DNA from 2 places in the Streptomyces sp. NBC_01304 genome. Region 1 is predicted to be linked to the other one. Evidence: riboswitches for the same ligand, from Rfam matches in the RefSeq annotation. Region 1 holds a riboswitch; the other holds the start of a gene.
What was found. Region 1 has a riboswitch for glycine ahead of gcvP (aminomethyl-transferring glycine dehydrogenase). Riboswitches for the same ligand answer to the same signal wherever they lie in the genome.
Positions count from the first base shown of each region.

Region 2: another riboswitch for glycine. It lies ahead of gcvT (glycine cleavage system aminomethyltransferase GcvT); the one in region 1 lies ahead of gcvP (aminomethyl-transferring glycine dehydrogenase).

Region 1 is NZ_CP109055.1:9,063,721-9,069,302, forward strand. Features, by position in the region: gene OG430_RS40315 (bifunctional nuclease family protein) at 9-482, shown strand; gene OG430_RS40320 (MerR family transcriptional regulator) at 655-1,287, shown strand; gene OG430_RS40325 (DNA polymerase IV) at 1,335-2,756, shown strand; gene OG430_RS40330 (PRC-barrel domain-containing protein) at 2,838-3,212, opposite strand; glycine riboswitch at 3,349-3,444, shown strand; glycine riboswitch at 3,445-3,577, shown strand; gene gcvP (aminomethyl-transferring glycine dehydrogenase) at 3,638-5,582, shown strand, end outside.
Region 2 is NZ_CP109055.1:3,847,095-3,852,676, forward strand. Features, by position in the region: gene OG430_RS16655 (enhanced serine sensitivity protein SseB) at 1-319, opposite strand, end outside; gene OG430_RS16660 (hypothetical protein) at 527-1,321, shown strand; gene OG430_RS16665 (hypothetical protein) at 1,375-2,103, shown strand; gene OG430_RS16670 (AAA family ATPase) at 2,199-2,870, opposite strand; glycine riboswitch at 2,997-3,096, shown strand; glycine riboswitch at 3,097-3,216, shown strand; gene gcvT (glycine cleavage system aminomethyltransferase GcvT) at 3,252-4,388, shown strand; gene gcvH (glycine cleavage system protein GcvH) at 4,462-4,845, shown strand; gene glyA (serine hydroxymethyltransferase) at 4,857-5,582, shown strand, end outside.

The DNA of each region.
Region 1 (5,582 bases):
GTTGCTGTGTGAATGAGCTCGACGTTGTCGGTGTCCGGGTCGAAATGCCCTCCAACCAACCGATCGTGCTCCTGCGTGAAGTGGGAGGCGATCGATACCTCCCCATCTGGATCGGACCAGGGGAGGCGACCGCGATCGCCTTCGCACAGCAGGGCATGGCACCAGCCAGGCCGCTGACGCACGACCTGTTCAAGGACGTGCTGGAGGCCGTGGGCCAGGAGCTCACCGAAGTGCGGATCACGGACCTGCGTGAAGGCGTGTTCTACGCGGAGCTGGTCTTCGCCAGCGGGGTCGAGGTCAGCGCCCGGCCCTCCGACGCCATAGCGCTGGCCCTGCGCACGGGAACCCCCATCTACGGCAGTGACGGGGTGCTCGACGATGCGGGCATCGCGATCCCGGACGAGCAGGAGGACGAGGTGGAGAAATTCCGCGAGTTCCTCGACCAGATCTCGCCCGAGGACTTCGGTACCAACAGCCAGTGAGCATCTCGGCTCAAACGGGCCTGTCGGACCATTCGGCTAGCCTTTCCCCGCGGTAGGGCACGGGAAACCACTCTCAGGGTGATTATCACTCGGTGTGCCGAGCGTGGCGTTCGTTGACGTGCTCCTGGGTACTGCCTACCGTCGAGAAGGCAGGTCAAGGACGGAGGTCGGCGTGAGAAGCAGCGGCGACGGCACGGCAGGGGGCCCCGGACGGAGTCTGGGGGTGGGCGGTCCGTATCCGCTCCATGGCAATGCGGCCGGTCACGCTCCGAAGCTGCCTGCGGTGGTGCAGGGCAGCGACGGTGCGGTGTCCGAGGAGATCGGTTACCGGGGACCGACGGCGTGCGCCGCCGCCGGGATCACCTATCGTCAGCTCGACTACTGGGCGCGCACCGGATTGGTGGAGCCCAGCGTCCGGCCCGCGTACGGGTCGGGGAGCCAGCGGCTCTACAGCTTCCGCGACGTGGTCGTTCTGAAGATCGTGAAGCGGTTCCTGGACACCGGGGTGTCGCTCCAGAACATCCGCACCACGGTCCAGCACCTCCGGGACCGCGGATTCGCCGACCTGGAGCGGCTGACGCTCATGAGCGACGGCGCGACCGTGTACGAGTGCACCTCGCCCGACGAGGTCGTCGACCTGCTCCAGGGCGGTCAGGGGATCTTCGGGATCGCGGTGGGCGTGGTGTGGCGGGACGTGGAAGCGGCCCTGTCGCAGCTCCATGGCGAGCGTGTGGACACCGGGGAGACGCTGGTCGGCCACAACCCCGCCGACGAGCTGGCGCGGCGGCGCAACCGCGCCGGGTGAGCGCGCGAGCGGCGGCATTGTCAGTGGCGTAGGGCAGCATCGGTCTTGTGAGATCGGCGCCCACGATTCTGCATCTGGACATGGATGCCTTCTTCGCCTCCGCGGAGCAGGCAGCCAAGCCCAGCCTGCGCGGAAAAGCCGTGGTCGTGGGTGGGCTCGGGCCGCGTGGGGTGGTCGCGACGGCCTCGTACGAAGCGCGTCGGTTCGGGGTGCATTCGGCGATGCCCATGGGGCAGGCGCGGCGGCTGGCACCGAATGCCGCCTATCTGGTGCCGCGCTTCGGGCTGTACCGCGAGATCAGTGAGCAGGTCATGACGTTGCTGCGGGAGCTGTCGCCGCTGGTCGAGCCGCTGAGTCTGGATGAGGCCTTCGTCGACCTGGAGGCCGGGGACGTGGCCTGGGACGAGGCCTCGGCGCGGGCGGTGGGGGAGCGGCTGCGGGCGGACATACGGGTCGTGACGGGGTTGACCGGGTCGGTCGGACTTGCCGCGTCCAAGATGCTGGCGAAGATCGCTTCGGAGGAGGCCAAGCCCGACGGGCTGCGGCTGATCGAGCCGGGCACCGAGCGGGCACTGCTCGGGCCGATGTCGGTGCGTACGCTGCCGGGCGTCGGTCCTGCGACCGGGGACCATCTGCGGCGGGCCGGGATCACGACGATCGAGGAGATCGCCGGGGCGGGCCAGGACGAGCTCGTACGGCTGCTCGGGAAGGCGCACGGCGGGCATCTGTACGCGATGGCGCTGGCGCACGACGAGCGGCCCGTGGTGGCCGAGCGGGACACCAAGTCCGTCTCGGTCGAGGACACCTTCGACGTGGACATCCACGACCGGGTGCGGGTCAGGCTCGAGGTGGCGCGGCTCGCGGAGCGGTGTGTGCAGCGGTTGCGGGCCGCGGAGCGGTCCGGGCGGACCGTGGTGCTGAAGGTCAGGCGGTACGACTTCTCGACGCTGACCCGGTCGGAGACGCTGCGCGGGCCGACGGACGACCCTGCCGTGGTGCGGGAGGCGGCGGCTCGGCTCCTGGAGTCAGTGGACACCACGGGCGGGGTGCGGCTGCTCGGGGTCGGGGTCAGCGGGCTCGCGGACTACACCCAGGAGGATCTGTTCGCGCAGGCTCAGGTGCAGTCCGGGCTCATGGTCCAGGGGGACGAGGAGAACGGGATGCGCGGGGGTGGGACGTCGGCCGAGGACACGCAGCGGGACGACGTGGGGAAGGGCTCCGCTGAGCCGGAGGCGGGTCCCGCGGAGCGGCGCTGGCATGCCGGGCACGATGTGCGGCACGGCGAGTTCGGGCACGGGTGGGTGCAGGGAAGCGGGCTGGGGCGGGTCACGGTGCGGTTCGAGACGCCGGGGTCGGTGCCCGGGCGGGTGCGGACCTTCAGGACCGATGATCCTGAGCTGGAGCCGGCCGAGCCGCTGCCGTTGGTCGCCGTGCCGGACGTGGTCGAGAAGGCGCGTACCGGGGCTTGACCTTCGACGGCGTGCGGCGCCGGGGTGGGCGTTGCGGGGGTGAGTCCCCAGCAGCCCCCTCGCGGGCGTGTGAGCGGGGAGTCAGGCTTCCTCGGAGCCGGCGATGCGCCCGAAGTCGCGGTCCGGCGGGGTCTCGGCGGGGGCGGCGACGTCGAGGCCGTAGTGGTGGTAGAGCTGCAGTTCCTGCTCGGGGGAGAGGTGGCGGCCGACGCCGAAGTCGGGGGCGTCCTTGATGAGGGCGCGTTCGAACGGGACACGCAGTGTTCCCTCGACCAGTTCGCTGGGCTCCAGGGGGACAAAGGCGTCCCTGCTGAACAGGCCCGTGCGTATCGCCGCCCACTCCGGGGTGCCGGTGGCATCGTCGAGGTAGACCTCGTCGACCGTGCCGAGTTTGGTGCCCTTGCGGTCGTACGCCTTGCGTCCGATCAAGCTGCGGGGATCGATATCGGTCTGCACGGTCCCTCCAACACGTCACACCATCCGTATCCCCTACAAAAGAGCACATTCTGGGTGACGGCCACTCGAAGGTTGATCCGCTGTCCGGGTGGTCCTCGCAGGTAGGTGGGCACACGGTAGGCTGGCTCGCAGCTGCTGACCCCGTGCGGGAGAGTTCCCCGGCCATCACCGGGGGCGCCGAAGGAGCAACTCCTCCCCGGAATCTCTCAGGCCCCTGTACCGCGCGGGCGAGGTCACTCTGGAAAGCAGGGCGGGCATCGGGCGGAATGTTCGAATCCCCTCCTCACCGACGGTGCAAGTCGGCATGCCTGGTTTTGCCTGGCGGGCCGGCGAAACTCTCAGGTTGAGATGACAGAGGGGGAGGCCGTCCGGGTACCCGCGCCGTGGTACCCCTCGCAGGTCGCATCGACCAGGAGGCCTCACTCATGACCGCCAACCGCATTCCGCTCGCCCAGCTGGAGCGTGGCATCCCCTTCGAGCAGCGCCACATCGGCCCCGATGCCGAGGCGCGCGCCAAGATGCTCGCCCAGGTCGGGTACGGCTCGCTCGACGAGCTGACCGCGGCCGCGGTCCCGGATGTGATCAAGAGCGCCGAGGCCCTCGGACTGCCCGCGGAGCGCACCGAGGCCGAAGTCCTCGCCGAGCTGCGCGCGTTCGCGGACCGCAACCAGGTCCTGGCCCCGATGATCGGCCTCGGTTACTACGGCACCTTCACGCCGCCGGTGATCCTGCGCAACGTCATGGAGAACCCGGCCTGGTACACGGCCTACACGCCGTACCAGCCGGAGATCTCGCAGGGCCGCCTCGAGGCGCTGCTCAACTTCCAGACCGTGGTCGCCGACCTGACTGGGCTGCCCACCTCGGGTGCCTCGCTGCTCGACGAGGGCACCGCGGCCGCCGAGGCCATGGCGCTCGCCCGCCGCGTCGGCAAGGTCAAGGGCGGTGTCTTCCTGATCGACGCCGACGCCCTGCCGCAGACCATCGCCGTGATCGAGACGCGTGCCGAGCCGACCGGCGTCGAGGTCGTCGTCGCGGACCTGTCCGCCGGCATTCCGACCGAGATCGCCGAGCGCGGCGTCTTCGGCGTGCTGCTGCAGTACCCCGGTGCCTCGGGCGCCGTGCGCGATCTGAAGCCCCTCATCGAGCAGGCCCACGAGCTCGGTGCGATCGTCACCGTCTCCGCCGATCTGCTCGCGCTGACCCTGCTCACCTCGCCCGGCGAGCTCGGCGCGGACATCGCCGTCGGTACCTCGCAGCGCTTCGGTGTGCCGATGGGCTTCGGTGGACCGCACGCCGGTTACATGGCCGTCCGTGAGAAGTTCGCGCGCAGCCTGCCGGGGCGCCTCGTCGGGGTCTCCGTCGACGCCGACGGCAACAAGGCGTACCGCCTGGCGCTGCAGACCCGCGAGCAGCACATCCGCCGGGAGAAGGCCACCAGCAACATCTGTACCGCCCAGGTGCTGCTCGCCGTCATGGCCGGCATGTACGCCGTGTACCACGGGCCCGAGGGCCTCAAGGACATCGCGCGCCGCACCCACCGTTACGCCGCGATCCTCGCCGAGGGGCTCAAGGCCGGTGGCGTCGAGATCGTGCACGGCAACTACTTCGACACCCTGACCGCCCGGGTGCCGGAGCGGGCCGCCGAGGTCGTCGCCGCCGCCCGTGAGGGCGGGGTCAACCTGCACCTGATCGACGCCGACCACGTCTCTGTCTCCTGTGACGAGACCACCACGCGTACCCAACTGGCCGCAGTCTGGGCCGCCTTCGGGACCGAGGCCGACATCGAGGCGCTCGACGCGAGCACCGACGAGACGCTGCCCGAGGGCCTGCTGCGCGGCGACGAGTTCCTGACGCACCCGGTCTTCCACCAGTACCGCTCCGAGACCGCGATGCTGCGCTACCTGCGGCGCCTCTCCGACCGTGACTACGCGCTCGACCGGGGCATGATCCCGCTCGGCTCCTGCACGATGAAGCTCAACGCCACCACCGAGATGGAGGCCGTCACCTGGCCCGAGTTCGGCGGCCTGCACCCCTTCGCGCCCGCCGACCAGGCCCAGGGCTACCTCACGCTCATCCGTGAGCTGGAGGAGCAGCTCGCGACGGTCACCGGGTACGACAAGGTGTCGCTGCAGCCCAACGCCGGCTCGCAGGGCGAGCTCGCCGGTCTGCTCGCCGTACGCGGCTACCACCGGGCCAACGGCGACACCCAGCGCACCATCTGCCTCATCCCGTCCTCCGCGCACGGCACCAACGCCGCGAGCGCCGTGATGGCCGGCATGAAGGTCGTCGTGGTCAAGACCGCCGACGACGGCGAGATCTCCTACGACGACCTGCGCGCCAAGATCGAGAAGCACCGCGACGAGCTGGCCG
Region 2 (5,582 bases), 5.2 Mb from region 1:
GACCGCGGGCGAACTCGACGGCGGGGGCCACGGTGCAGGCCATGTGCTCGCCGACGACCTGGCGGAACTGCTGCTCGGAGCTGAAGACGGGAACGTAGGCCGCTCCCCCGATGTCCATGGTGGGCAGGTCGAGGTTCGGGCTGTCCTGCGAGCCGCCGTTCGGCAGCGGGATCCAGACCCGGCTGCGGCCGAGCACCTCGACGAGCCGGCCGCCCGCCGAGGGACCGGCGCCCACCGAGGCCGCGAGGACCTCTTCCAGCTCATTGGCGGGCCAGCCGCCGTACGGATGGGCGTGTGCGCCCTGCCCGGGAATGTCCATCTCTTCAACCACCTGCTCGCGACCGCCTTGCCTGCGCCGAAACCCTAACGCCGCACCCCCGGGCGGCGCCGGGGTGCACCCAAATGGACACGCTGAGTTGCTGTCCGGTTGCGGTGCGTGGTGGGCGCTTCGAGGGTGTGCGTAGTACCAACCGCAGATATCAACCGCAGATCCCCATCACAGATCAACCTCAGAAGGGACTCTCTGATGAGAGCGCAGAGATCGGCGTCGGCATCGGCGCGGAGATCGCCGGGACCGCGCACCGCCGCCTCGCTCGCCGTCAGCGCGTCCCTGTGCGGCGCGCTCGCCCTCGGCGTCATGGGCACGGCACCGGCGATGGCTGCGGCACCCGCCGCCACCGGCGACTCGAGCGTGGCCGGGCGTCCCTCGATGCCCCGGACCGCGCGGGACATGGAGTCGCTGCTCGCGGCGATCGACGAGCTCATGAACTCGCCGCTGACCGCCATCAACATCGTCGACGAGGACAAGCTCGACCAGGTCATGACGGAGGCGGACGGCCTGCTGGCCGAGGCGCCGCCCGGACAGCGGCCCGGCGACTGGCCCGCGGGCACGGCGCGCATCGCGCTGAAGAAGGAGGTCGACCGCCTGGTGAACGCCGCGGGCGAGGGCGACTGGCTCGCGGCCGGGATCTCCCAGGCGGCCGTGCCGAAGCTCGTCACGGACCTGCTGAGCGCGGTGGGGCTCGACGAGTACATCGACAAGATGCCCACGCTGCCCGACCCGGCGGACCCCACCGGGCCCACGACTCCGACCGCTCCCGCGACGACGCCTCAGACGCCTCAGACGCCTCAGACGCCGACCGTGCCGCCCGCCCTGCCCGCATGGCCGGCCACGCCCACTCCCCCGTCGACGCCCGCCTGGCCGTCCCTGCCCGCCACACCGCCCGCCTGGCCTTCCTTGCCGGCCACGCCGCCTCCCGCCTGGCCGGGCCTGCCGCCCGCGCCGCCCGCGTTCCCCCCGGCCTTCCCCGGCCTGCACTGATCCTCCGTACGCCCGAAACACCCCAACCCCCCACCCCCTGAAGGGAATTCACCATGCAGGTCAGCAGAACCCTCGTCGCCCTCGCCGTCTCCGTGTCCCTCTCCGCCGGCACGGTCGCCCTCGCCGCGGCCCCCGCCATGGCGGCCAACGACCCCGACCGCGTGGCCGCCGCCCGGGCCGGTGAGGACGAGCGCGCGGTGCGCGTCGAGCGGAGCATCGACAAGCTCTACTCCGCGATCGAGAAGTTCGCCTCGCGCACCTCCTCCGGCAAGGCCGACGCCGGCGACCAGCGTGCGGTGTACGCCGCCCTGGACGAGGTGTTCTCCACCACCAAGGACGCCGAGCCGGAGCCGCCGGTCACCGACCCCGCCGCCATGCCGCCCGCCGACACCGCGGCCGAGCCGGCCAAGGACGCGGCGGCCGCCGCCAAGAAGGCGGACGACGACAAGAAGAAGGAGGCCATCGCCAAGGCGAAGGCGGCCCTCAAGACCGAGGTCGACGTCCTGGTGAAGGCCGCGACCGGCGGCGACGTCCTGAAGCTCGTCGCGTCCCTCCAGCTGGTCCCGAAGCTCGCCATCGACCTGGTGCTCCAGGTCGGCCTCGGCAACCTCGGCATCGACCTGTCGGCGATCCTGGGCGGCCTGAAGCCGCCGGCCGGCCTGCCCGCGCTGCCCAACCTGCTGCCCATCCCCGGCCTGATGCCGCCGGCCGCGACGCCCGCCATCCCGGGCCTGACGCCGCCGGCCAACCCGCTGGCGGGGCTCATCCCGGGCCTGAAGTAGCGGCAGCCGCTGAACGCAGGGACCCCGCACCTGACAGGTGCGGGGTCCCTTGTCGTTGGTTTTCTGCCTGCTGCCGGTACGTCACCGGCGTCCGGTCAGCCGCCGAAGGTGATCCCCTGCAGCGTGTCCACCGCATCGCGGTCGAGCAGCACCGCCGAGGCGCAGCCCGCCGGGATCCGGCCCCGCTCGGCGTCGCCCACCAGGCGGCGGACCGCCCTGCGGTGGCGGGCGAAGGCGTAACGCGAGACGCCCCGGCCGCGCTCGCGCATCCCGGCCAGTGCGGTGGTCTTGTCCACGTCGAGCAGCAGCAGGTGCAGGCCCTTGCCCCGGCGGGCGGCCTCCCGGGCCAGCCACCGCCGCACCCACGTCTGCGTACCGCAGTCGTGCACGACGACGCTCGCGCCCGAGCGCAGTGCCCGGCGCAGTCCGGCGAAGTGGGCGAGGCGGACCAGCGGACGGTAGACGGCGTACGGAAGGAGCCTGGGCATGCGGTCCGCCCAGCGGTCCCGGGCGTCCTGCGAGTCGAGACGAGGAGCGGCGACCGCCCGCTTGATCAAGGTGGTCTTGCCGCTGCCGGGCAGTCCGGAGACGACGACCAGGTCGCCCTCGGCGAAGAAGAGCCGGCGGGGGGTGCGTCCCGCCCTGTCCCGGAGGTCACGCACCACAGGGCCAGCGCCGCCCACGGCCTCTCGTGCGGGCGCGCCCGCCTGCTTCGGTATGGCGACCCCGGTGGTGGTCGCGTACGCGCTGGTTCTCTGCAACGTGATCGTCCTCCCCGATGCCGTTCACGTAACTCTCTGACGACGAGTGTAAAGAGCCGGTAATGCGGCACAACCTCATTACGTCCCCCGAAGACGTGCAATGATGTGCCCGCCAACTGCATACCGGCCGCTTGAATCCGCGCGGGAGAGCCCCCAGACGTCGTCGGGCTGGGGCGCCGAAGGAGCAAGTCCCTCCCTTGAATCTCTCAGGCCCAGTTACCGCGCGGGCGAGGCAGATCTGAAAAGCGGGCCGCAGCCGTGGCTCCACCCAAGGTGCAAGCCGCGCCCCCAGATGCGTACTTGATACGTGCGGGCGTGGTGAACCTCTCAGGTTTATGACAGATGGGGAGGATCGACCTCGCCAGTCATGCCCTGGGAGCCACACTTATGAGCACTGTCCCCCGTCTCACCGCCCTCGATGCCGTGCATCGTGCACTGGGCGCGACCATGACCGATTTCGCGGGCTGGGACATGCCGCTGCGGTACGGCAGCGAGCGTGACGAGCACAACGCCGTCCGTACGAAGGCCGGACTCTTCGACCTCTCGCACATGGGCGAGATCGCCGTGATCGGCTCCGCCGCCGCGGACTTCCTGAACTTCGCGCTCGTCGGCAACATCGGCTCGGTCGGTGTCGGCCGCGCCCGCTACACCATGATCGTGGCCGAGGACGGCGGCATCCTGGACGACCTGATCGTCTACCGCCTCGCCGAGACCGAGTACATGGTCGTCGCCAACGCCTCCAACGCGCAGGTCGTGCTCGACGCGCTCACCGCCCGCGTCGAGGGCTTCGACGCCGAGGTCCGCGACGACCGCGACGCGTACGCGCTGCTCGCCGTCCAGGGCCCCGAGTCCCCCGGCATCCTGAAGTCACTCACGGACGCCGATCTGGACGGCCTCAAGTACTACGCGGGCCTGCCCGGCACCGTCGCGGGCGTGCCCGCGCTGATCGCCCGCACCGGGTACACCGGCGAGGACGGCTTCGAGCTGTTCGTCGACCCGGCGCACGCGGAGCAGCTGTGGCAGGCGCTGATGGCGGCGGGCGCGCCCGTGGGCCTGGTGCCCGCCGGCCTCTCCTGCCGGGACACGCTGCGCCTGGAGGCGGGCATGCCGCTGTACGGGCACGAGCTGACGGCGGAGCTGACGCCGTTCGACGCCGGGCTCGGCCGGGTCGTCAAGTTCGAGAAGACCTCGCACTCCGAGGACTTCGTGGGGCGGGCGGCGCTCGCGGCCGCCGCCGAGCGTGCCGAGACGGCGCCGCCGCGCAAGCTCGTCGGCCTGATCGCCGAGGGCCGCCGGGTCCCGCGCGCGGGCATGTCTGTAACTGCCATGGGCGGAGCCGACGGCGAGGTCATCGGTGAGATCACGTCCGGTGCCCCGTCCCCGACGCTCGGCAAGCCGATCGCCATCGCGTACGTCGATGCCGCGCACGCGGAGCCGGGCAGCAAGGGCGTCGGCGTCGACATCCGCGGCACCCACGAGCCGTACGAGGTCGTCGCTCTGCCCTTCTACAAGCGCCAGAAGTGACCCTGACCTTCCACAGCTTCCGTACTTTTCCCTCGTCCACCAGCACTCCCCCGCGTACAGGAGAATTCAGGCCATGAGCAACCCCGCGCAGCTGCGCTACAGCAAGGAGCACGAGTGGCTGACGCCCGCCGAGGACGGCGTGGCGACGGTCGGCATCACGGAGCACGCGGCGAACGCGCTCGGCGACGTGGTCTTCGTGCAGCTTCCCGAGGTCGGCGCCGAAGTCGAGGCCGGTGAGAGCTGCGGCGAGCTGGAGTCCACCAAGTCGGTCAGCGACCTGTACTCCCCCGTCAACGGCGAGGTCACCGAGATCAACCAGGACGTCGTGGACGACCCGGCGCTGGTCAACTCCGCCCCGTTCGAGGGTGGTTGGCTGTTCAAGGTGCGCATCTCCGGTGAGCCGGAGGGCCTGCTCTCCGCGGACGAGTACACCAAGTTCGCCGAGACCGGCGAGTGAGGACCGAGCCCATGTCTGTTCTCAACACCCCGCTGCACGAGCTCGACCCGGAAGTGGCCGCCGCGGTCGACGCCGAGCTGCACCGTCAGCAGTCCACGCTCGAGATGATCGCCTCGGAGAACTTCGCTCCGGTCGCGGTCATGGAGGCGCAGGGCACCGTCCTCACCAACAAGTACGCCGAGGGCTACCCGGGCCGCCGCTACTACGGCGGCTGCGAGCACGTGGACGTGACCGAGCAGATCGCGATCGACCGGGTCAAGGAGCTGTTCGGCGCCGAGTACGCCAATGTGCAGCCGCACTCGGGCGCCTCGGCCAACCAGGCCGCGCTGTTCGCCATCGCCCAACCCGGCGACACGATCCTGGGCCTGGACCTGGCGCACGGCGGTCACCTCACGCACGGCATGCGCCTGAACTTCTCCGGCAAGCAGTTCGACGTGGTCGCGTACCACGTCGACGACAACGGCCTGGTGGACATGGCCGAGGTCGAGCGCCTCGCCAAGGAGCACCGCCCCAAGGTGATCATCGCGGGCTGGTCGGCGTACCCGCGCCAGCTGGACTTCGCCGAGTTCCGCCGGATCGCGGACGAGGTCGAGGCGTACCTCTGGGTCGACATGGCGCACTTCGCCGGCCTGGTGGCCGCGGGTCTGCACCCCAACCCGGTGCCGTTCGCGGACGTGGTCACCTCCACCACGCACAAGACCCTCGGCGGTCCGCGCGGCGGCATCATCCTGGCCCGG